3 regions of the Pseudomonas sp. P2S-1 genome follow, and region 3 is predicted to be linked to each of the others. Evidence: riboswitches for the same ligand, from Rfam matches in the RefSeq annotation. Region 3 holds a riboswitch; each other region holds the start of a gene.
The links. A riboswitch is a leader RNA that binds a small molecule or an ion and turns the genes downstream of it on or off. The one in region 3 is predicted to bind cobalamin.
Positions count from the first base shown of each region.

Region 1: linked by a shared signal. The riboswitch ahead of cobO (cob(I)yrinic acid a,c-diamide adenosyltransferase) and the one ahead of cobW (cobalamin biosynthesis protein CobW) in region 3 are both predicted to bind cobalamin.
Region 2: linked by a shared signal. The riboswitch ahead of AC2CQI_RS00205 (TonB-dependent receptor plug domain-containing protein) and the one ahead of cobW (cobalamin biosynthesis protein CobW) in region 3 are both predicted to bind cobalamin.

Region 1 covers NZ_CM170068.1:3,044,766-3,051,985, reverse strand. The annotation lists gene AC2CQI_RS13380 (AI-2E family transporter) at 1-44, shown strand, start outside; gene hda (DnaA regulatory inactivator Hda) at 243-947, shown strand; gene AC2CQI_RS13370 (C40 family peptidase) at 1,063-1,704, shown strand; gene AC2CQI_RS13365 (C40 family peptidase) at 1,840-2,379, shown strand; gene AC2CQI_RS13360 (PQQ-dependent sugar dehydrogenase) at 2,513-3,829, opposite strand; gene AC2CQI_RS13355 (hypothetical protein) at 3,977-4,555, opposite strand; cobalamin riboswitch at 4,714-4,923, shown strand; gene cobO (cob(I)yrinic acid a,c-diamide adenosyltransferase) at 5,041-5,652, shown strand; gene AC2CQI_RS13345 (cobyrinic acid a,c-diamide synthase CobB) at 5,649-6,944, shown strand; gene bluB (5,6-dimethylbenzimidazole synthase) at 6,941-7,220, shown strand, end outside.
Region 2 covers NZ_CM170068.1:52,766-59,985, forward strand. The annotation lists gene AC2CQI_RS00200 ((2Fe-2S) ferredoxin domain-containing protein) at 1-302, opposite strand, end outside; gene AC2CQI_RS00205 (TonB-dependent receptor plug domain-containing protein) at 428-2,362, opposite strand; cobalamin riboswitch at 2,481-2,686, opposite strand; gene folD (bifunctional methylenetetrahydrofolate dehydrogenase/methenyltetrahydrofolate cyclohydrolase FolD) at 2,870-3,724, opposite strand; tRNA gene AC2CQI_RS00215 (tRNA-Arg) at 4,003-4,079, shown strand; tRNA gene AC2CQI_RS00220 (tRNA-His) at 4,123-4,198, shown strand; tRNA gene AC2CQI_RS00225 (tRNA-Leu) at 4,252-4,336, shown strand; gene AC2CQI_RS00230 (Arm DNA-binding domain-containing protein) at 4,470-5,636, opposite strand; gene AC2CQI_RS00235 (hypothetical protein) at 5,858-6,115, opposite strand; gene AC2CQI_RS00240 (hypothetical protein) at 6,084-6,287, opposite strand; gene AC2CQI_RS00245 (hypothetical protein) at 6,280-6,813, opposite strand; gene AC2CQI_RS00250 (hypothetical protein) at 6,872-7,220, opposite strand, start outside.
Region 3 covers NZ_CM170068.1:1,528,010-1,535,229, reverse strand. The annotation lists gene AC2CQI_RS06850 (hypothetical protein) at 1-239, shown strand, start outside; gene AC2CQI_RS06845 (DUF1272 domain-containing protein) at 355-600, opposite strand; gene cobM (precorrin-4 C(11)-methyltransferase) at 670-1,416, opposite strand; gene AC2CQI_RS06835 (cobalamin biosynthesis protein) at 1,446-1,871, opposite strand; gene AC2CQI_RS06830 (CbtA family protein) at 1,871-2,569, opposite strand; gene AC2CQI_RS06825 (CbtB domain-containing protein) at 2,580-2,768, opposite strand; cobalamin riboswitch at 2,869-3,085, opposite strand; cobalamin riboswitch at 3,142-3,338, shown strand; gene cobW (cobalamin biosynthesis protein CobW) at 3,434-4,504, shown strand; gene cobN (cobaltochelatase subunit CobN) at 4,508-7,220, shown strand, end outside.

The DNA.
Region 1 (7,220 bases), 1.5 Mb from region 3:
AAAGGTCGGACGTGTATGGCGAGAAGATCGATCCGGATCTTTAGCCGCAAGCCCTAAGCTGCAAGCGGCAAGAAAGAGCAGTGCGCGTCGCCGCTGCTTTTTCTTGTCGCTTGCAGCTTGTGGCTTGAAGCTGTCCCAACCCTTTGATTTCCTTCGCTCATTGTGCGACCGACGGCGCGGGTATAGACTTTGCAAACTTTTACCAAGGGCCCTTTGCGGTTCCTCACGACCGCCCAGCCAGCATGAAACCGATCCAGTTGCCCCTGGGTGTGCGTCTGCGCGATGACGCCACCTTCATCAACTACTATCCGGGTGCCAACGCCGCAGCATTGGGCTACGTCGAGCGACTCTGCGAAGCCGACGCCGGCTGGACCGAAAGCCTGATCTATCTGTGGGGCAAGCAGGGGGTAGGGCGTACCCATCTGTTGCAGGCGGCCTGCCTGCGTTTCGAGCAACTGGGCGAACCCGCCGTCTACCTGCCGCTGGCGCAACTCCTCGATCGTGGTGTCGAACTGCTGGATTACCTGGAGCAGTACGAACTGGTGTGCCTGGACGATCTGCACGTCATCGCCGGCAAGCCGGAGTGGGAAGAGGCGATGTTCCACCTGTTCAACCGCCTGCGTGACAGCGGCCGGCGCCTGCTCCTGGCCGCCTCCGCCTCGCCCCGCGAACTGCCGATCAAGCTGCCGGACCTCAAGTCCCGCCTGACCATGGCGCTGATCTTCCAGATGCGCGCCCTGTCCGACGAAGACAAGCTGCGCGCCCTGCAACTGCGTGCCTCGCGCCGCGGCCTGCACATGACCGACGAAGTCGGGCACTTCATCCTCACCCGCGGAACCCGCAGCATGAGCGCATTGTTCGACCTGCTGGAGCGTCTGGACCAGGCTTCGCTGCAGGAAAAACGTAAGCTCACCATCCCCTTCCTGAAGGAAACATTGGGCTGGTAAACCCCGTCCTTGACCTACCGCACATAAAAGTCACATTTTTTTCGATTGAATTTGCAAATCGAATCCATAGAAGGCATAGTCGCGGCTTCATCAAATTCAAGACACGGTCGTGCCCATGCTGAATCGCTTCGCACCCCTCGTGCCCCTCGCACTCGTGACACTGCTTTTCGGCTGCGCAGCTCATAGCCCGGCACCGCAACAGCAGGATCACTTCGCTGTTTCTGCCAAGTCCGCCACCCAGTCCCCCGTTGACGCTTCGGTCTTCGACGAAGAGCTGGCGACCGAGCAGGATCTGGAAGAATTCTCCGGCAACAAGTCCTACCAACTGCCAGCCCTGGCCGACAGCATCCTCGAGCGCGGCATGTCGCTGATCGGTACCCGTTACCGCTTCGGTGGCACCTCCGAGCAGTCGGGCTTCGATTGCAGCGGTTTCATCGGTTATCTGTTCCGCGAGGAAGCCGGCATGACCCTGCCGCGTTCGACCCGCGAGATGATCAACGTGGATGCGCCGCTGGTCTCGCGCAACAACCTCAAGCCGGGTGACCTGCTGTTCTTCAGCACCAACGGCCGAGGTCGCGTCAGCCACGCCGGTATCTACCTTGGCGACAACCAGTTCATCCACTCCAGCAGCCGCCGCAGTGGCGGGGTGCGGATCGACAGCCTGGGCGATCGCTACTGGAGCAAGACCTTCATGGAAGCCAAGCGCGCCCTCGCGCTGGCTCCAGCGGCACCGGCCGAGACACTTTCGCGCAACTAAGCGAATTCCCTCGGTGTCAGACACACGGCGACTATGCTGAAAAGCTAGTCGCCGTGCGTGTTTACAGAAAACGTCTAATCTAATTTCTCACCACTTTTCCGGCCTCGCGCCGGCAGCTTCAGACAGGATGTTCTGATGAAGACGATGATGGCGCGTTTAGCGGTATTGTCCCTGGCAGCACTGCTCGGTGCCTGCTCCAGCCATGCTCCGACCCCGCCTCCGGTGGTCCAGCCGGCCTATGTTCCTGCCCAGATCACCTACTCGCCAGCCGCTGAGGACGTGCTTTTCCGCGCGCTCGGGCTTGTGGGTACGCCGTATCGCTGGGGTGGCAACACGCCAGACTCCGGGTTCGATTGCAGCGGGCTGATCGGGTACGTCTATCGGGACGCGGCGGGGATTTCCCTGCCCCGTTCGACCCGCGAGATGATCGTCATGCGTGCCCCGGATGTGCAGCGCGATGCGCTGCAGTCGGGGGATGTGGTGTTCTTTGCGACGAACGGTGCGAGCCAGGTGAATCATGCTGGCATCTATGTCGGGGAAGGGCGCTTCGTGCATGCGCCGTCGACCGGTGGGACGGTGCGGCTGGATTATCTGTCGAACAATTACTGGCAGAAGTCGTACCTGAATGCCAAGCGGGTATTGGTGGCGCCGGCGCATCTGGCGCACAACCCCTAGCTTTTGGGTGGGGCTGATGGCCTCATCGCTGGCAAGTCGGAGCGCCGAACCGCAGCTCCCACAGTGACCGCGTGCACCGCTGGACCTGTGGGAGCTGGCTTGCCAGCGATGAGGCCAGTACAGACAACCTCGATTACTGAAGCTTGCTCACCCGCCAAACCACATTCCCCACATCATCCGCCACCAGCACCCCGCCTCTGCGGTCCGTGACCACCCCCACCGGCCGCCCCATCGCCTTGCCATCGTCATTCAGGAACCCGCTCAACAAATCCACCGGTTTCCCGGCCGGCTTGCCTTCGGTACTGAACGGCACGAACAGCACCTTGTAGCCACTGTGCGGCTTGCGGTTCCACGAGCCGTGCTGGCCGATGAACGCGCCCTGGTCGAACGGCGGCGGCAGCGCCCCGGCTTCGGCGAAGGCCAGGCCCAGCGAGGCGGTATGCGGGCCCACCGCATAATCGGGGGCGATGGCCCGGGCCACCAGGTTCGGATCCTGATGCTCCACCCGCACATCCACATGCTGGCCGTAATAGCTGTAGGGCCAGCCATAGAAAGCCCCGTCCTGCACCGAGGTGATGTAGTCCGGCACCAGGTCGCTGCCGATCTCGTCGCGCTCGTTCACCGCCGTCCACAGCTTCCCGCTGTGAGGTTCCCAGGCGAGGCCGTTGGGATTGCGCAGGCCCGAGGCGAAGATCCGGTGCTGCCCGGTAGCCGGGTCCACCTCCCAGATCGCCGCCCGTTCCTTTTCCTTGTCCATGCCGTTCTCGGCAACATTGCTGTTGGAGCCGACGGTCACATACAGCTTCCTGCCGTCGGGGCTGGCGATGACGTTCTTGGTCCAGTGGTGGTTCAGCGGCCCTCCCGGCAGCTCGCTGACCGGCTCGCCCGGGCCATTAAGCGAGGTGGCGCCTTCCTGGTACTTGAAGCGCAGCAGGCGATCGGTGTCGGCCACATACAGGTCATTGCCGACCAGGGTCATGCCGAACGGCGAGTTGAGGTCCTTGAGGAACACCGTGCGGGTTTCCGCCACGCCATCCTTGTCGGCATCGCGCAGCAGGGTGATGCGGTTGGGGCTAGGTACGCCAGCGCCGGCCTTGGCCATGACCTTCTTCATCACCCAGCCACGGATGCCCTTGCCGTCGTCGGGTTTCTCCGGTGCGTTGGTTTCCGCGACCAGTACGTCGCCATTGGGCAGCACATAGAGCCAGCGCGGGTGATCCAGGCCACCGGCGAAGGCGACCACCTGGGTGCCCTGGGCCGCCTTGGGCTTGCCGCCATCGGGCCAGCCGACGGCGGGGGCGATGTTCACCGTGGGGATCAGGGTTTTGTTCGGTTCCGGCAGTTGCGGCGACGGGCCGCTGCCGTCGGTGACCTGGAGCCGGGCGGATTCGCCGCAGGCAGTCAGGCCGGTGGTGATGGCCAGCAAGATGGCAAGGCGCAGGGTGGGCATGGTCTGACTCCTTGGGATAGGTCCTAAAGAGTCAGAGGTGACGGGGGCGAGGGAGGTTCAGTCAGCTTCAAGCTATAAGCCTTAAGCTGCAAGAAAAGGCGCCGCTGCTCTTGCTTGCAGCTTATGACTTGCAGCTTGCGGCTGAACTCACGCCTGCTTCAGCAACAGCGCAACCCCGGGATAATACTGCCCCACCTCATCATGCAACTTCCGATACCCATACGGAAAACACCAGGCAATGGCACAGGCCGTATGCTTCTGCAGATCATCCACCAGGTCCTGCAGCTCTTCCGGGCTGGCATGCTGGCCCAGCTTGCACGGGCTGGCGAACAGCGCCGCGACCTTCAACTGGCTCGGATAGGCAATGGCCTTCGCCGCCTGCACCGTCTCCTGCAAGGCCCCGCTCAGATCAAGCCGTCCGACCTTCGGCCAGCGCTGCCCGGCATGCAGGTAAGCTGATTCATCCTTGCTGGCGATCAACAGATCGCAGCGCGCGCCCCGTTCGCCTTCGTCCCGCTGCTTCTTGCTCTGGTAACCCTGCAGGGTCACCAGTTCGGCCTGCCACAGCGCTGCCGACAGCATTCCGATGTTGCCCTGCACCCCTTGCCAGTGCGGACCCTCGTTGTCACCCAGGGTCTGGTTGAAGCGTTCGATGCATTCGCTCCAGCGCTCCAGCGCCGGCCGCAGGAACTCAAGACGGGGGTTGTTGATGATCAGACCTTGCATGCTGCTCTCCTTCGTAATTGTTGTACGAGCTACAGCGACAGCGTTGAATCATGTCAATGTGATATCACTCGTTTGGAGTGTGGCACAACGTGAAAGTTGCGCCGTTGGCCGCAATGTGACGGCGGTCTCCAATTGACGCTCCGGGCCCAACCCTCTAACCTTCGCGACTTGTTTCAGGTGCCCCGTGACTGCAAGGTCGACCGGGTGAAACAGGGAAGCCGGTGCGATTCCGGCGCTGCCCCCGCAACGGTAAATCGAGTCAAGACTGTGCACGGCCACTGGGTGTCGAAACCCGGGAAGGCGCCCGGTCAGGATCGCCCGGCGATCCGCTCGTTAGCCCGGAGACCGGCCTGCAAACTGTCAACGGCACCACGGCGGGTGGTGCGCGGTTCTCCGGGCCCTGGCGTCCGGTGCCTGCGCTTCCCTCCGTGCCCCCATCCCCTCAGCTGTCGCCGCCCTGCGACAGTGGCCCGCGGAGACCCCCGATGAGCGAATCCCCCGAACGTGACGAACGCCACCTGGCGCGCATGCAGCGCAAGAAGGCGGTGATCGACGAGCGTATCGCCAATTCCCCCAACGAATGCGGCCTGCTGCTGGTGCTCAGCGGCAACGGCAAGGGCAAGAGCAGTTCGGCCTTCGGCATGCTCGCCCGGGCCCTCGGCCATGGCATGCACTGCGGCGTGGTGCAGTTCATCAAGGGCCGCAATGCCACCGGGGAAGAACTGTTCTTCCGCCGCTTCCCCGAGGAAGTGCGCTACCACGTGATGGGCGAGGGCTTCACCTGGGAAACCCAGGACCGCCAGCGTGATATCGCCGCTGCCGAAGCCGCCTGGGAGGTTTCCCGTGAGTTGCTGCGCGACCCGGGCATCGGCTTCGTCGTCCTCGACGAGCTGAACATCGCCCTCAAGCACGGCTACCTCGACCTCGATACCGTCCTCGCCGACCTCCAGGCCCGTCCGCCGATGCAACATGTCATCGTCACCGGTCGCGGCGCCAAGGACGAGATGATCGAACTGGCCGACACCGTCACCGAGATGGGCATGATCAAGCACGCTTTCCAGGCCGGCATCCGTGCCCAGAAGGGCGTCGAACTATGAGCGACACCCGGCATTGCCCGGCGGTGCTGATCGCCGCGCCGGCCTCCGGCCAGGGCAAGACCACCGTGACCGCCGCCCTGGCCCGCCTGCACCGCAACCAGGGGCGCAAGGTCCGTGTGTTCAAGTGCGGCCCGGACTTTCTCGACCCGATGATCCTCGAACGCGCCAGCGGCGCGCCGGTGTACCAGCTCGACCTGTGGATGGTCGGCGTCGAGGAAAGCCGTCGCCTGCTCTGGGAAGCGGCCGGCGAGGCCGACCTGATCCTGATCGAGGGCGTGATGGGCCTGTTCGACGGCACCCCGTCCAGCGCCGACCTGGCCCGTCACTTCGGCGTGCCGGTGCTGGCGGTGATCGACGGCACCGCCATGGCCCAGACCTTCGGCGCCCTGGCCCTGGGGCTGGCGCGCTACCAGGCGGACCTGCCCTTTGCCGGCGTACTGGCCAACCGGGTTGGCTCGTTGCGCCACGCACAACTGCTGGAAGGCAGCCTGACCGAGGGGCTGCGCTGGTATGGCGGGCTCTCCCGCGAGACCGGGATCGAACTGCCAAGCCGCCATCTCGGCCTGGTCCAGGCCAGCGAACTGACCGACCTCGACCTGCGTCTCGACGCTGCGGCCATGGCCCTGGGCGATAGCTGCCAGTCCTCCCTGCCGCCGCCAGTGGCCTTCGAGCCGCCTGCACCCCGCCATATCGAGCGCAAGCTGGAAGGCGTGCACATCGCCGTGGCCCGTGACGAGGCCTGCGCCTTCACCTACGGCGCCAGCCTCGACCTGCTGCGCGAGATGGGCGCCGAGCTGAGCTTCTTCTCGCCGATCCACGACCAGGAACTGCCAGACGCCGACAGCCTGTACCTGCCCGGCGGCTATCCGGAACTGCATCACCATGCATTGGCGGCCAATACGCCGATGCTGGAAGCGATTCGCGCCCATCACCAGGCCGGCAAACCGTTGCTGGCCGAGTGCGGCGGCATGCTCTACCTGCTCGATGCCCTGACCGATGTCGCCGGGGAACGCGCCGAACTGGCCGGCTTGCTGCCGGGCGAAGCGACCATGCAGAAGCGCCTGGCGGCACTCGCCCTGCAATCGGTCGAACTGCCGGAAGGCACCCTGCGCGGCCACACCTACCACCATTCCCTGACCAGCACCGAGTTGGAGCCCATCGCCCGTGGCGTGAGCCCCAACGGCGGACGTGGCGCGGAAGCGGTATACCGCATCGGCCGCCTGACCGCCTCCTACGTGCATTTCTATTTCCCGTCCAACCCAGACGCGATGGCGGCGCTGCTGGCGCCATGAGCGAACATGCCTACAGCGAAGCCGAGCGCGCGGCGATCTACCGCGCCATCGGCGAACGCCGTGACATGCGCCACTTCAGCGGCGGCGAGGTGGCGCCCGAGCTGCTGGCGCGGCTGCTGGAAGCGGCGCACCAGGCACCCAGCGTCGGCCTGATGCAGCCCTGGCGCTTTATCCGCATTACCCGGCGCGAGCTGCGCCAGCGTATCCAGGCCCTGGTCGAGGACGAACGCCAGCGCACCGCCGAAGCCCTCGGCCAGCGTTCCGACGAATTCATGC
Region 2 (7,220 bases), 1.5 Mb from region 3:
ACCAGGTGTTCCCGGGCAAAGCGCCGGGCATCGTCGTGACTGGCGATGCGGTACCAGCAGCGATCCGGATAGACCGTGGCGATCGGCCCGAGATTGCACGGGAACTGGCAATGGGTGCGGGTCAGCAGCACGCCGTCCCTGGTCTCGATCCGGTCGGCGGCGAGCAGCTCGTTGCGTACCGTCTTCCACACCTTCAGCGCCCCGCGCAAGGTGCAGCGCGGGCCGGTGCAGAGCATGACGTGACGGGCATGCTCGGGGATATGCGACCAGTCGGGGTGGGTGGGGATGTCCTGTTCGTTCATGGTGTGTCCTTGGTAAAGCATCGCTGGCAAGCCAGCTCCCACAGGTTCAGCACAAAGCTTGAGACCTGTGCAGTACCTGTGGGAGCTGGCTTGCCAGCGATGAGGCCATCAGTTACAGCACAAGGTCAGAAGCTGTAGGTGTACCGCGCTTCAGCCGTAAACGGCCGCCCCAGGTTCCCGACCCGCCGCGACCCGCTGTCCATGCTGGTGGTGTAATCCCGGTCCAGCAGGTTCTCCAGCAGCAGCGCCAGGCGATGCTGGCGCCGGGCATCCAGGTACCGGTAGGCATCGGCATCCACCACGCTGTAGTGCCCGTAGTCGATATCCCGCGGGCTGACCACGCTGCCGATGTAACGAATCGCCGCACCGGCACCCCACATACGATCGGCGGACTCATAGCCGACCCGGCTGCGAGCGAAGAAGCCGGGAATGTTGTTGATGGTGGCGCCGTTACGCGATTCGCTCAGGTTGCGGGTCATGTCCGCCTGCACCTGCCAGCGGTCACTGAGCTGTACCTTGCCGTCGAGTTCGAAGCCACGCACGGTGATCTCGCCGTCGCCGTTGACCCACTGGGTGTCGACGAGGGTGATCAGGTCCTCGATGCGTCGATGGAACAGCGTACCGCTGACATTCCACGGCTGGCCGTTGAGCAGGTTGCTGTAGTCCAGGCCCAGCTCGGCGTTGCGGCTTTTCTCCGGTTTGAGGTTGGGGTTGCCCATCTCGTCGCCGGGCTCGTTGACATACAACTGCTCGGCATTGGGCAGCTTGTAGGCCGAGCCGAACTGGCCACGCAGCTTGAGGTTGTCGGTCAGATCGTAGAGCGAGGTGATCATCCCCACGGTGGCGCTGTCGCCACTGCTCAGGTGCTCGCGGCGCACGCCGATGCTCGGGTGCCAGTCGGGCAGGGCGGCGATCTCGGGGCGCAGTTGCAGGTACAGGGCATGGGCCTCGGCCTGGTTCTGGTCGATCTTCAGCACATCGTCCTTGCCCTTGAACCACTGGTTGTCGCTGCCGAACACCAGGGTGTGGCCGCCGGGCAGCACGGCCTCGCCCTCGGCCTGCACGCCCCAGTCGCTGAAACCCCAGTAGTCGTTGTGGTTGAGCACGCGCGGCGTGCCATCGGCGTTGTTGTAGACCCGGTTGTAATTCGTGTCCCAGTCGTTCATGTGACCTTTGACGAAGTAACTGAAACGCTCGTTCAGATGCTGCTGGAAGGTGGCCGTGGCGATCTGCTGGACGCGGTCGTTGGTGGTGTTGCGGTTGGCGTCGGGGCGCAGGAAGTCGAGGCTGGCGGCGCTGTACTGGTAGAACAGCTCCAGGCGGCTATCATCGCCGAAGCCCTGGGTGGCCTTGGCCCCGAAGGTGTTGACCTCGTAGCCGCGCTTGCGGTCGCTGACCGTCGCGGTGATGTCGCTGCTGTGGTACGGCTGGTAGCCCTCGGAGATGTTGTGGCTGACATAGGCCAGCAGGCCCAGGTCACCGAAGCCGTTGCTGAAGATCCGTTCGATGCGCGCATCGCCATTGCGCCCGGCGAAGCTGTCCACGCCCAGGTTGACCTGGCCCGACGCATCCCGGGACTGGGCGTTGCGGGTGACGATATTGATCACCCCGGATACTGCCTGGGTGCCGAACAACAGGCTCTGGCCGCCCTTGAGCACTTCGATGCGCTCGATGGCGGCGGCTGGCAGGGTGTCGATGTAGATGCCGCCATAGAGACGGTTATTCAGGCGCACGCCGTCGAGCAGGATCAGGGTGTCGTCGTTGCGTCCGCCCAGCAGCGAGTAGGTGCCGTAGTCGAAGGGGCCTTGCTTGGGCGCGACATACAGGCCCGGGACGAACATCTGCAGAACCCGGGTGATATCGGCGCTGGGGCCGGCGCGTTCGATCTGCTCGCGCTCCACCACTTCGACCTTGCTGCCGTAGCGGGCCATCTGCGCGATGGTATTGGACTCCACTGGTGGCGCCGAGACGAACTGTCGCTCCAGTTCCAGGGTTTGCGCGAACGCGAGGGTATTGCCGCCCAGCAGGCAGCCAATCAAGGAGAGATAACGTGTATTCACTGACTTCTCGAAAAGGAATTTTCGGGAAGCGCACAGGAGGGAGCTGGCGAGCGCGCGCCAGACTACCGGCTCGTGCCCGCCCACCGCAGGTTTGCCAAATGACTGACGCATCCGTTCTTCAGTCGTGATGCTTCAGGCCGGTCTCCGGGCTTGCGAGTCTCGAAGCCATTCGCCTTCCCATGCGTCCTGCGCACAGTGGCTCTGTTGAAGGCTTCACTCGCTTACCGTTGCGGGGGCAGCGCCGGACTTGTCATCTAAGACTCACCGGCTTCCCGTTTCACCTGCCGCGCGGCGGCGGCAGACACCTGAAACGGGCGGCATCTGACCATTGGGGTGACCGTTCGTCAACCTCTCCGGGTGGGGAGCGGCAAGCTGCAAGCTGCAAGCGACAAGAAAAAGCGGGGCGGGGGAGGTTTTAAGATGGGAGGCTGCAAGAAAAGGCTGGTACACCACGGTCTGCCTTTTCTTGCAGCTTAAAGCTTAAAACTTAAAGCTTGGGACTGCGCGTTACTTATGCAGCTCTTCCGCCGCATACAAGGTGTTTTCCAGCAGGCAGGCACGGGTCATCGGGCCAACGCCGCCCGGTACCGGGGTGATCCAGCCGGCGCGGGGCAGGGCGGTCTCGTAGACCACGTCGCCGACCAGCTTGCCGTCTGCCTGGCGGTTGATGCCGACGTCGATGACGATGGCGCCTTCCTTGATCCACTCACCTTTCACCAGGCCCGGCTTGCCGGCGGCGACCACCACCAGGTCGGCACGGCCGACATGGCCGGCGAGGTCCTGGGTGAAACGGTGGGTGACGGTGACGGTGCAGCCGGCCAGCAGCAGTTCCATGGCCATCGGGCGACCGACGATGTTGGAGGCGCCGACGACCACGGCGTTCATGCCGTACAGGTCCTGGCCGGTGCTTTGCAGCAGGGTCATGATGCCTTTCGGAGTGCACGGGCGCAGCAGCGGGATGCGCTGGGCCAGGCGGCCGATGTTGTACGGGTGGAAACCGTCGACGTCCTTGTCCGGGCGGATGCGCTCCAGCAGCAGGGAGGCGTCGAGGTGGGCCGGCAGCGGCAGTTGCAGGAGGATGCCGTCGATGTCCGCGTCATTGTTGAGGCGATCGATCAGGTCGGTCAGTTCCTGCTGGCTGGTGCTGCTGGGCAGGTCGAAGGCTTGCGAGATGAAACCGACTTCCTCGCAGTCCTTGCGTTTGTGCGAAACGTAGACTTGGGACGCCGGGTCGGTGCCAACCAGGATCACCGCCAGGCCGGGGGTGCGCAGACCTTGCTGGCGACGTTCAACGACACGTTGGGCGATCTGCTGGCGCAGGCTGGCGGCGATCGCCTTGCCGTCGATAAGTTGTGCAGTCATGACGGGTGATTAACCATCGAGAGAAAAAAAGAGCGCGCATTCTCGCATGAGCCGCGCGCAGGGCAAAGGCGCTTGGTCCGGCAATTGCCCTAAGCCCTTCAATAAAATGAATTTTTTTGAAAAACATGTTGACGCTCCAAAAGGGCGTCTATAAGATGCGCCTCACTTGTCGGGCAGGGCCTAGCACTGGTTAGCAAGGTCGGGCAGAATGAGCGGATTTGGCTTGTTCGGTACGGCTAACGTTAATTTGTAATCGCAAGCGAAAGCAGATTAAATATGCGCCCGTAGCTCAGCTGGATAGAGCATCCGCCTTCTAAGCGGATGGTCGCAGGTTCGAGTCCTGCCGGGTGCGCCAATCAAGGCAGCTTTGGCACAAGTAAAAAGCAGCATGCAATATGGTGGACGTAGCTCAGTTGGTAGAGCGCAGGATTGTGATTCCTGTGGTCGAGGGTTCGATTCCCTTCGTCCACCCCATATTCCAGAAGGCGCCTGATGAAAGTCTGGCGCCTTTGCTTTAAATGCTTCACGCGGACGTGGTGAAATTGGTAGACACACTGGATTTAGGTTCCAGCGGCGCAAGCTGTAAGAGTTCGAGTCTCTTCGTCCGCACCATCTAAGCGTCTGTTTTCAAAGGGTTTTCTCCCGGCGACTCTCAAAATGGGAGCAGGTTGGGAACACTTTGGGAACCGCAGCAAGAAAAAAGGCAGCCTTCATGGCTGCCTTTTGCGTTTGCGGACCGCGGCCATCAGAGCCGCAGCGCATGTTCCAGCATGCCGATCATGTCCGGCCCGTCCTGGTGAATCCATTTCCCGTAGTGTTTCCAGATCATCGCCGTCGAGGTGTGCCCCATCTGGTCGGCAATCCAGTCCAGCGGAACCACGCCGGTGCTCAGCGTCTGGCTGGCATAGGTATGCCGGCAGTTGTTCGGGCCGCGGTACCGCACCCCCACATTTTCCAGATGCGCACGCCACCAGGTCTTCACCAGGACATCGGAACTCGTCCAGGCGGCGTTGGTGGTGGTCTTGTGGAAGATGAAACGCACCTTCTGCTGCTTGACCGTCCTGTTGTCGCGATCGGTAACGTCGACGGTGACCAGCGACTGGCCCCTGGTGAAGCGGATCTGTGATCGCAGCGCTTCCAGGGCGGGCTTGATCAAACGCACCTCCCGGGTAGATCGGCGGTTCTTGGTCACCCGGTAGTTGCTGCGCACCTGCGATCGACGGAATTTCACCGCGCCAGTGTCCAGGTCGACGTCCTCCCAGGCCAGGGCGATCGCCTCCGATACCCGTGCACCGGTCCAGATCATGAACTGGATCAGGTTGATCTCCTGTTGGTGATCGGGATCGCCGCCCAGGATGAGATCGATCTCGCTCCGTTCGAATGGATCGGGGTCGTCGGCGTCGGGGAGACGGACGGTGATTCCCTCGGTGGGGTCGTGGGCAGATTTGTTCCTGGTGCGGTACAGCGTGAAGATCTGCCGGACGATGCTCAGGATCTCCCGGACCGTCTTGTTGTGAAGCACAGGCATCAGCGTCTTCTGGATCCAGGTCTGCAGATCGAGGTGGTCGATCTGGTCGGCCTGGCGGTGTCCCCACATCGGCCGGATGTGGTTCTTCACCTTGCTGGCGTAGGCCAGGAAGCCCGATGTGGCCATCTCGTTGCGTTTGATGTCCAGCCACAGGTCGATGAAGTGGCCGAAGGTGTTGCTCTGCACCCGGGGCGAGTCAGGGAAGTGGCGGGCGTAGCTGAATGTCCCGGATTGGATCTCGTAGTTGATGATCCCGACCAGGCGTTCGGCGTTGGCCACGCTGGCGGGGGAGGCGTCGCCGGGGATGGATTCCCGACACAGTTCGCCCTGGTAACGGAAATACACGCGGACACGATTGCCGCGGACTTCTACTCCATCAGCCATTGGATTTTCACTCACGAAGGAAAACGGCCCAGTGTATGGGCCGTTGTGTTGGACGGCCTGTTTGCAGGCCTAGAAGATTGCAGCGGTAGTTCTCGGTGGGGCGATCCGTCTAGCCGTGGCACAAGCCGACGAGACCGGTGATCAGCCACCACAGTTCTTGGGCTGCGAGGAAACCTGCCCCTGCGCTGAAGCCGCACATGATGGCCAGTTTGGCGATCGCCTTAGCGCTCATCGGTGGCTACCTGCTGTTCTCCAGAGTGGGTATAGATCACGGGTCCTTGCGGGCCAAGCAGATCTCGGCTGCGCTCGACGAGCAAAGCAGGGTCTAGCCCCAGCTTTTTGGCCATCCCTTCCGCGGCCTGCAGGGCGCTGGCAGTGTTGCTGGCGGTCAGGCGGTGGCCTTTGACGGTGGCCACGTAGGTACCGGTCGTGTACCGGCAACGGATCTCAACGGCCACGGTATTGACCTCGCTGCTCACGCTTGGCGTCGACATTTGCCATGTAAGCCGTCCATGCGGCCGACTGGGTCTTTTGGCGGATCTTGCTGCATTTCTGGTGGTTGCCCTTGGTGCGCGATCTGTTGCAGATGTCGCAGTGGTTCGGCAGGTCCAGGGAGTGAGTGGCCAGACGTGGCCGGATTTGTTCAGACATTTTCATCCTCCTCGACAACCATAGCTTTCCGGCGCTGCTCGTCATGCTTCAGTTGGGCCCATTCGACCCCCAGGCTCCATGCTTCCTCAAAGCTATTTGCATACACCCATACAGTCCCGATGAACCCCCAACTTTCGCTGAAGGAAGCCTTGCGGTACTCCCGACGAGGAGTACCAAACTGAACCGCTAGTCCGTGATAGCCCGCTTGGTCGGCGATATAGGCGTTCGATACCAGCACTTCCCGCGCATGCTCCCGCTTATCCTCGTCGTCCTCGACCGGCCAACCCTCTTGAGCAAGTATCTCCGCTAACGGCTTGAGTGAGGCGTGCTGGAGAGGTTGCCCCTTCAATGCGTCAAGGAAGTCCTCTAGTGGGTCTTCCAGGACTTGGCTGTCGAGTTCCTCTGTGCCGAGTACTGACGCCATATCAACAACGTGAAGGGTTCTGAGTGAGTTATCGAAAGCCTGCTCTGCCCGTGATGGCGTGGTAGCCTTCTCGGCGCTGACTTCGGGGGTTTGTACTTGCATGGTGCTTCTCCTTGGGGTTGGTCGGTCTTGGAGGGTTGCCGCCCTCCGGGACCATCTTCTATGCCGCCACGTAACCGGCGGCGGTCTTGCTCAGCAGGCCGGCTTCGGCTGCCTTCTGCATCAGCCTGGTGGCTCTGTCGCTGCCTATCCGCAGAACCTTCGCGACCTGACGCACTGCCACCTTCGTTCCTCTTTCCGTGCTGGCTATCAGGTTCAGCAAATCGGACGGAAGCCCGTCGCTTACTGCTCGTGCCTGCTCCGTTTCTCGATGTTCCTGTTGCTGTTCCTCGGCCTGTTCCTGTTCCGCTGCTACTGCTACCGAGGCGCGTTCCTGCGCGGGTGCTGGACGCAGTGCGGAAAGGATCAGGGCCGGCACGATTTCCAGCGCAGCGGCGAAGCCCAGGCAG
Region 3 (7,220 bases):
CGGGGTTGAGCAAGGAGGGCATGGGCCCGGTGCTCAACAGTGTCCTTGGTGGGGTCGGTGGCGTGGTGGTGGGGCAGGTGCTGGCCCATCTGACCGGCGATCAGTCCCTGGCCCAGGCCGGCGCGGAAGGTTCCCTGGATATTCCAGCCATTATCAGCAGCGTGATCGGCGGTGGCGCCGGTGGTGCGGTGCTGACCTGGGTGGTGGGGTTCATCAAGAGCAAGATGCAGGCGCATTGATGTGAATTCGATGGCCTGATCGCTGGCAAGCCAGCTCCCACAGGGTTTGCGGTGCACACACTACCTGTGGGAGCTGGCTTGCCAGCGATGAGGCCATCAGCAACACCATAAGCTTCTAGTGTGCAGGACAGCCTTCGGCCTTCACCGTCCGCACCGTCGTCGCCGGATTCTTCACCAGCTTCTCCCCGACCCGCGCCGGTCGCGGTTGCAATTCACCCCCGCAATTCGGGCACTTGCCCTTCAGTTGATCGTCCGCGCAGCTACGGCAATAGGTGCACTCGAACGAGCAGATCATCGCGTCACGGCTGTCGCCCGGCAGTGCCGTGGCGCAGCATTCGCAGCAAGGACGAAGTTCCAGCATCGGGGGAAATCCTTTCTTGGGTGGTGGTCGTCCTAATGTGCAGGCACGGTGATAGCAATGCAATACGTCTCAAGGCCGGTACAGATGGGCATGCCCCGCCCGATACAGCGCCGATTCGCTGAAGCTGTCGCTGGCCAGCACCCGGCCCACCAGGATCAGCGCGGTACGCCGGAAGCCCTTGGCCGCCGTGAGCTCGACGATGTCGTCCAGTGTTCCCAGCACCCAGTCCTGATCCGGCCAGGTAGCCCGGTGCACCACGGCGATCGGGCAGTCACCGCCGTAATGCGGGCGTAGCTCCTCGACGATCCTTGGCAGATGGCGCACTCCCAGGTGTATCGCCATGGTCGTCTTGTGGCTGGCCAGGCTGGCCAGCGCTTCGCCCTCGGGCATCGGCGAGGAATCGGCGAAGCGGGTGAGGATCACGCTCTGGGCGATATCCGGCAGGGTCAGTTCGCAGCCGAGCAGGGCGGCGCTGGCCGCCGTGGCCGTGACCCCGGGGACGATCTCGTAGGGAATCTCCAGCTCGCGCAGGTGGCGGATCTGCTCGCCGATGGCGCCATACAGGCCGGGGTCGCCGCTGTGCACCCGGGCGATGTCCTGGCCCTTGGCATGGGCGGCGGCGATCACCTCGATGATCTGTTGCAGGTGCAGTTCGGCACTGTTGATCAGGGTCTCGGCGTTATGCCCGTCGAGCACGGCGGCGGGCACCAGCGAGCCGGCATAGATGATGACCGGGCACTGGCGAATCAGGCGCTGGCCCTTGACGGTGATCAGCTCCGGATCGCCGGGGCCGGCGCCGATGAAATAGACGGTCATGGGAGGTCTCTGGAAAACGGAAGGGCGGATTATCCGCCAGAAGCAGGGATCCAGGCCAATGCCAGGGTCATATCGTCGCGCACGATGCGCTCGACGCGCAGCTCGGCCAGCCCGCCGTCAAGCTGCTCGGCCAGGGCCAGGGCGCTGCTTTCCGCTACGCCATAACAGCCGCTGTGTTGAAAGGCGATGGCCGAGCGATGGCTCAGGCGCGGGGTATACGGGGCGAGTTGCACGGCATTGAAGAAGTGCAGGGGCAGGCCGAGATCGGCAGCCAGCTGCAGCAGGCCGGGTTCCTGGCGCTTGAGATCGATGCTGGCAAGAGCAACCAGCGCGGCGAAAGGCAGGTTGCGCGATTGCATCACATCCCGCAGCAGCCCGGCCAGCTCACTGGCCGGGGCACCACGGCGGCAGCCCAGCCCGGCGTACAACGCTGCCACGCCGGACGGGACGGCCATCAGGCGGACTGCCGCCGGTACAGCCAGGCGCTGATCAGGCCCAGGGCCAGCCAGAAACCGGCATTGGTCAGCAACGAAGCGACGATGAACTGCGATTCCAGGGCTTCCGGTGCCAGGCTTTCATGGACGTCCGGCTGCGGGGCGCCGATCACATGGGGAATCGCCAGCAGGATCAGGCCGGCGATTTTCAGCACCCAGTTGCCTGCAAACACTATCAACACCAGGCCGACAGCGGTGGCAGCGGCGGTGCCAACCCACCAGAACTGGCGCTGGGCCAGGTCGGCTGCGGCGGTACCCGGCAGCTCCGGTGGCAAGCCGAGGTTCGGCGCCAGGCAGAACACGGCGAAACCGCCCAGGCCCCAGAGTGCGCCGACCCCGACGCTGCCCGGATTGCGCAGGGTGTACATGGCCGCCAACAACAAGGCGAAGCCCACCGCGACCACCAGGTTGCCGCCGGTGGTGGACAGCACGCGCTGCCAGCCATCTTCCGGCGACCAGGCTTCGGCATCGTGGTGATGACCTTCGCCCGCTGCGGTCGCGCCGGCGTGCTCATGCTCATGGACCTCGGCCGGCGCCGAGTTCTCGTAGGTTTCCGCCTTGAGGATCAGCGGCGCGACCCAGAAGCTTTGCAGCAAGGTCAGCAGCACGGCCGCCAGCAGACCGGTAAAGCCCGCGGTGCGGGCAATGCGAGTGAACATGGGTCGGGCCTCAGTGGCAGGGGAAGGCGGCGCTGTGGCGGGTGTCGTGGGCGGCGTTGTGCACCGCTTCGATATGCGAGAAGCCGGCGAAGTAGACCAGGCACAGGCCCAGTACCGAAGCGCTGACGGCCGCGACGATGCGCTGGCTGAGGGTGGTGGAGGTGCTGCTGGCGTGGCTGGCGGTACTGATGACGGGCATGGCGCTTTCCTCTTGGTGTTGTTCGGGCAACAGGCAAGCGCGAAGAACGCCTGGATGCGGGGCACCCAGGCGTTGCAACGTCGCCCGCCCACCGCGGGTTTGGTCAAATCTGTCATGGGCCGGTCTCCGGGCTTGCAAGGGGCTGTTGGCCGAGGCGTCTCCTTCCCATGCCGGACTGCTGGCACAGTGGATCAGACGCTTTCCTTGCTTACCGTTGCGGGGGCAGCACCGGAATGACTGGACCTGACGATCACAGCGCACCGGTTTCCCGTTTCACCTTTTGTAATAAAAAAGGCACCCAAACGAATCGCGCTAGGTAATCACGCGCGTTGACATCCGTCAATACAGCGGTTGACCGGCTTCCGGGCACTGCGTAGCCTTGCCGGTTCGAGGTTCTCCGACGCGGGTCGGAGCTAAGACGGGAACGCGGCAAGCCGCGGCTGCCCCCGCAACTGTAAGTGCCGAGTCCATCGACCAGTGCCACTGCCGAGCATAAAAGGCGGGAAGGCGTCGATGGCGTCCCGAGGACACGGCGCAAGCCAGGAGACCTGCCTCGACCAGCTTCCACATTAACCGGGCGGGGTGATCCGGTGGCGAACGCGTCCAGACCGCACGGTTCCTGGCCTCCGTCCCCCATGCCCGCCATGCTGCCAAGGGCATCCGACATGAAAACACTGGCCAAACTCCCCGTTACCATCGTCACCGGCTTTCTCGGCTCGGGCAAAACCACCTTGCTCCGCCATATGCTGGACAACGCCAATGGCCGCCGCATCGCGGTCATCGTCAACGAATTCGGCGAACTGGGCATCGACGGCGAGATCCTCAAGCAATGCAGCATCGGCTGCACCGAGGAAGAGGCCAACGGGCGCGTCTACGAACTGGCCAACGGCTGCCTGTGCTGCACCGTACAGGAAGAGTTCTTCCCGGTGATGCGCGAACTGGTGGCGCGCCGTGGCGACCTGGACCAGATCCTCATCGAAACCAGCGGCCTGGCCTTGCCCAAACCACTGGTCCAGGCGTTCCAGTGGCCAGAAATCCGCAATGCCTGCACCGTCGACGCTGTGATCACCGTGGTCGACAGCCCGGCCGTGGCCGCCGGCACCTTCGCTGCCTTCCCCGACCAGGTCGATGCCCAGCGCAAGCTGGACCCGAACCTGGACCACGAATCGCCACTGCACGAGCTGTTCGCCGACCAGTTGGCCAGCGCCGACCTGGTGATCCTCAACAAGTGTGACCAGGTCGCCCCTGAAGCCCTGGCCGCCGTGCGCGCCGAGGTGGAAGAGGAGCTGCCGCCAGCGGTCAAGGTGGTCGAAGCCAGCAAGGGCGTGCTGCCGCTGGAAGTGCTGCTGGGCCTGGGTGCCGAGTCGGAGGCCCATATCGACGGCCGCCGCACCCACCACGATTCGCACCATGACGGCGACGATGACCACGACGATCACGACCACGACGCCTTCGACTCCATCTCCCTCGACCTGCCGGAAGCCGACGAAAGCCTGCTGCTGGATGCCCTGACCCAACTGGTCACCGACACCGGCATCCTGCGGGTCAAGGGTTTCGCGGCGATTCCGGGCAAGCCGATGCGCCTGCTGATCCAGGGCGTGGGGACCCGTTTCGACAAGCACTTCGACCGCGCCTGGCGCAGCGACGAAGCGCGCATCACCCGCCTGGTGCTGATCGGCCAGGACCTGGATGCCGCTGCTCTGGAAGCACGCCTGCGCGCTGCCCTGGGCGCCTGATCCATGCACCTGCTGCGGACCCAGCCCGGCGGCTTCGTGCCGGACGACAGCATTGCCGACCTCGGCCAGACCCCGGCCGAGCTGGTGATTCTCTGCAGCGGTGATTCGCACCTGGCGCTGCTGGCGGAAACTGCCCGCGAGCTGCCGGAGGATTACCCCAGCCTGCGCCTGGCCAACCCCATGCAGGTGCAGAACCACGCCTCGGTCGACCTGTATGTCGACGAGGTGCTGCGCCATGCCAAGGTGATCCTGGTGTCGCTGCATGGCGGCATCGGCTATTGGCGCTATGGCGTCGAGCAACTGGTCGAGCTGGCGGCCCGTGGCGTGAAGCTGATCCTGGTGCCGGGTGACGACCGCCCGGACCCGGAGCTGAGCAGCCTGGGCAACGTCGCTGCCGAGCAGGCCGAGCGCCTCTGGCACTTCCTGCGCCAGGGCGGCAAGGCCAATGCCCTGAACCTGTTCAATTGCCTCGCCAATACCTGGCTGGGGCGCGATTACCGCTGGGACGAGCCACGGCAACTGCCGCGTACCAGCCTGTACCACCCGCGTCATGCCGAGGCCGGAATGGGCCACTGGCGCGCTGATTGGCATGTTGGGCGACCGGTCGTGCCGATCCTGTTCTACCGCTCCCATCTGCAGGCGGCGAACACTGGCTTTATCGATGTGTTCTGCGAGCGGCTGCAAGGCGCCGGGCTGAATCCGCTGCCGATCGCCGTGGCCAGCCTCAAGGAGGCCGGCTGCCTGGCCCAGGTCGAGGACTGGCTGGACGAAACCGCTGCCGCGCTGATCATCAACACTACCGGTTTCGCCCAGTCCAGCCCGGAACAGCCGCACCTGCGCCCGTTCCGCCGGGATATCCCGGTGCTGCAGGCGATCTGCGCCCAGGACAACGAACCCGGCTGGCAGGCCAGCGAGCAGGGCCTCGGTGCCCGCGACCTGGCCATGCATATCGCCTTGCCGGAACTGGACGGACGCATCATCACCCGGCCGATCAGCTTCAAGGACCTGGCCTGGCGCAGCGAGCGCAGCCAGTCCGACGTGGTCTGCTACCGGCCGCAGCCCGAGCGCATGGACTTCGTCGCCGAACTGGCGCGGCGCTGGTGCGAGCTGGCACGCCTGCCGAATCAGCAGAAGCGCGTGGCCCTGGTGCTGGCCAACTACCCGACCCGGGATGGCCGCATCGGCAACGGCGTCGGCCTCGACACCCCGGCGGCGGCACTGAATATCCTGCGGGCCTTGAAACTACAGGATTACCCGGTGGGCGACCTGCCGGACAGCGGCACCCAGTTGATCCACGACCTGCTCGGCGGCGTCAGCAACGACCTCGACAGCCTCGACCAGCGCCCGTGCATGCAAAGCATGGCCCTGGACGACTACCTGGCGGCCTTCGCGCAATTGCCCGAGGCCAACCAGCAGGCAGTGCGCGAGCGCTGGGGCGAGCCTGCGCAGGATCCGATGTTCCGTGGCGGGCGGATGATGATCGCCGGCCTGCGCCTGGGCCTGACCTTCGTCGGCATCCAGCCGGCCCGTGGCTACCAGCTCGACCAGAGCGCGGTGTACCACGACCCCGACCTGGTCCCGCCCCATGGCTACCTGGCCTTCTATTTCTGGCTGCGCCATGGCTTTGCCGCCGATGCGCTGATCCATGTCGGCAAGCACGGCAACCTGGAATGGCTGCCGGGCAAGGGCGTCGGGCTATCGGCGCAGTGCTGGCCGGATGCACTGATCGGGCCGCTGCCGAATATCTATCCCTTTATCGTCAACGACCCGGGCGAGGGCGCCCAGGCCAAGCGCCGTACCCAGGCAGTGATCATCGACCACCTGATGCCACCCCTGACCCGCGCCGAGACCTACGGCCCGCTGCGCAACCTGGAGCGCCTGGCCGACGAATACTACGAGGCGCAACTGCTGGACCCGCGCCGCGCCGTGGAATTGCAGAAAGAAATCCTGCAACTGGTGCGCGACAACCATATCGACCGCGAGCTGCAACTGGACGGCGCGCTGGACGATGCGGCGGTGTGGCTGCCGCGCCTGGACACCTACCTGTGCGACCTCAAGGAATCGCAGATCCGCGATGGCCTGCATGTGTTCGGAGAGTCGCCCACGGGGCGTCTGCGCCTCGATACGCTGGCGGCGTTGTTGCGTGTGGCTCGCGGCGATGGCCGTGGCGCCAATGCCAGCCTGCCACGGGCGCTGGCCCGGGCCATGCTGCTGGGCTTCGATCCGCTGGATTGCGAACTGGGCGAGCCCTGGCAGGGGCCGCGACCGGCATTGCTGGCGGACCTCGAATGCGGCCCGTGGCGCACCGCCGGGGATACCCGCGAACGCCTGGAAGTCCTTTCGGTGCAGTTGATCGAGCAGACCCTGGCCGGTGAGTCGGCCTTGCCGGACGCGCCACAGTGGGATGACGTGCGCGCCGTGCTCGAAGCCCTGGCCGAGCGCGTCGCACCACAGTTGGACAGTTGCGGCGCAGCGGAAATGCACGGCGTGCTGTCCGCTCTCGAAGGCTGTTTCGTCCCGGCTGGCCCCAGTGGCGCGCCGAGTCGCGGGCGACTCGATGTGTTGCCCACCGGGCGCAACTTCTACACCGTCGATGTGCGCAACCTGCCCACGGCCACCGCCTGGCGCCTGGGGTTCACCTCGGCCAGCCTGATTCTCGAACGTCACTTGCAGGATCACGGCGACCATTTGCGCCAGCTTGGCCTGTCGGTCTGGG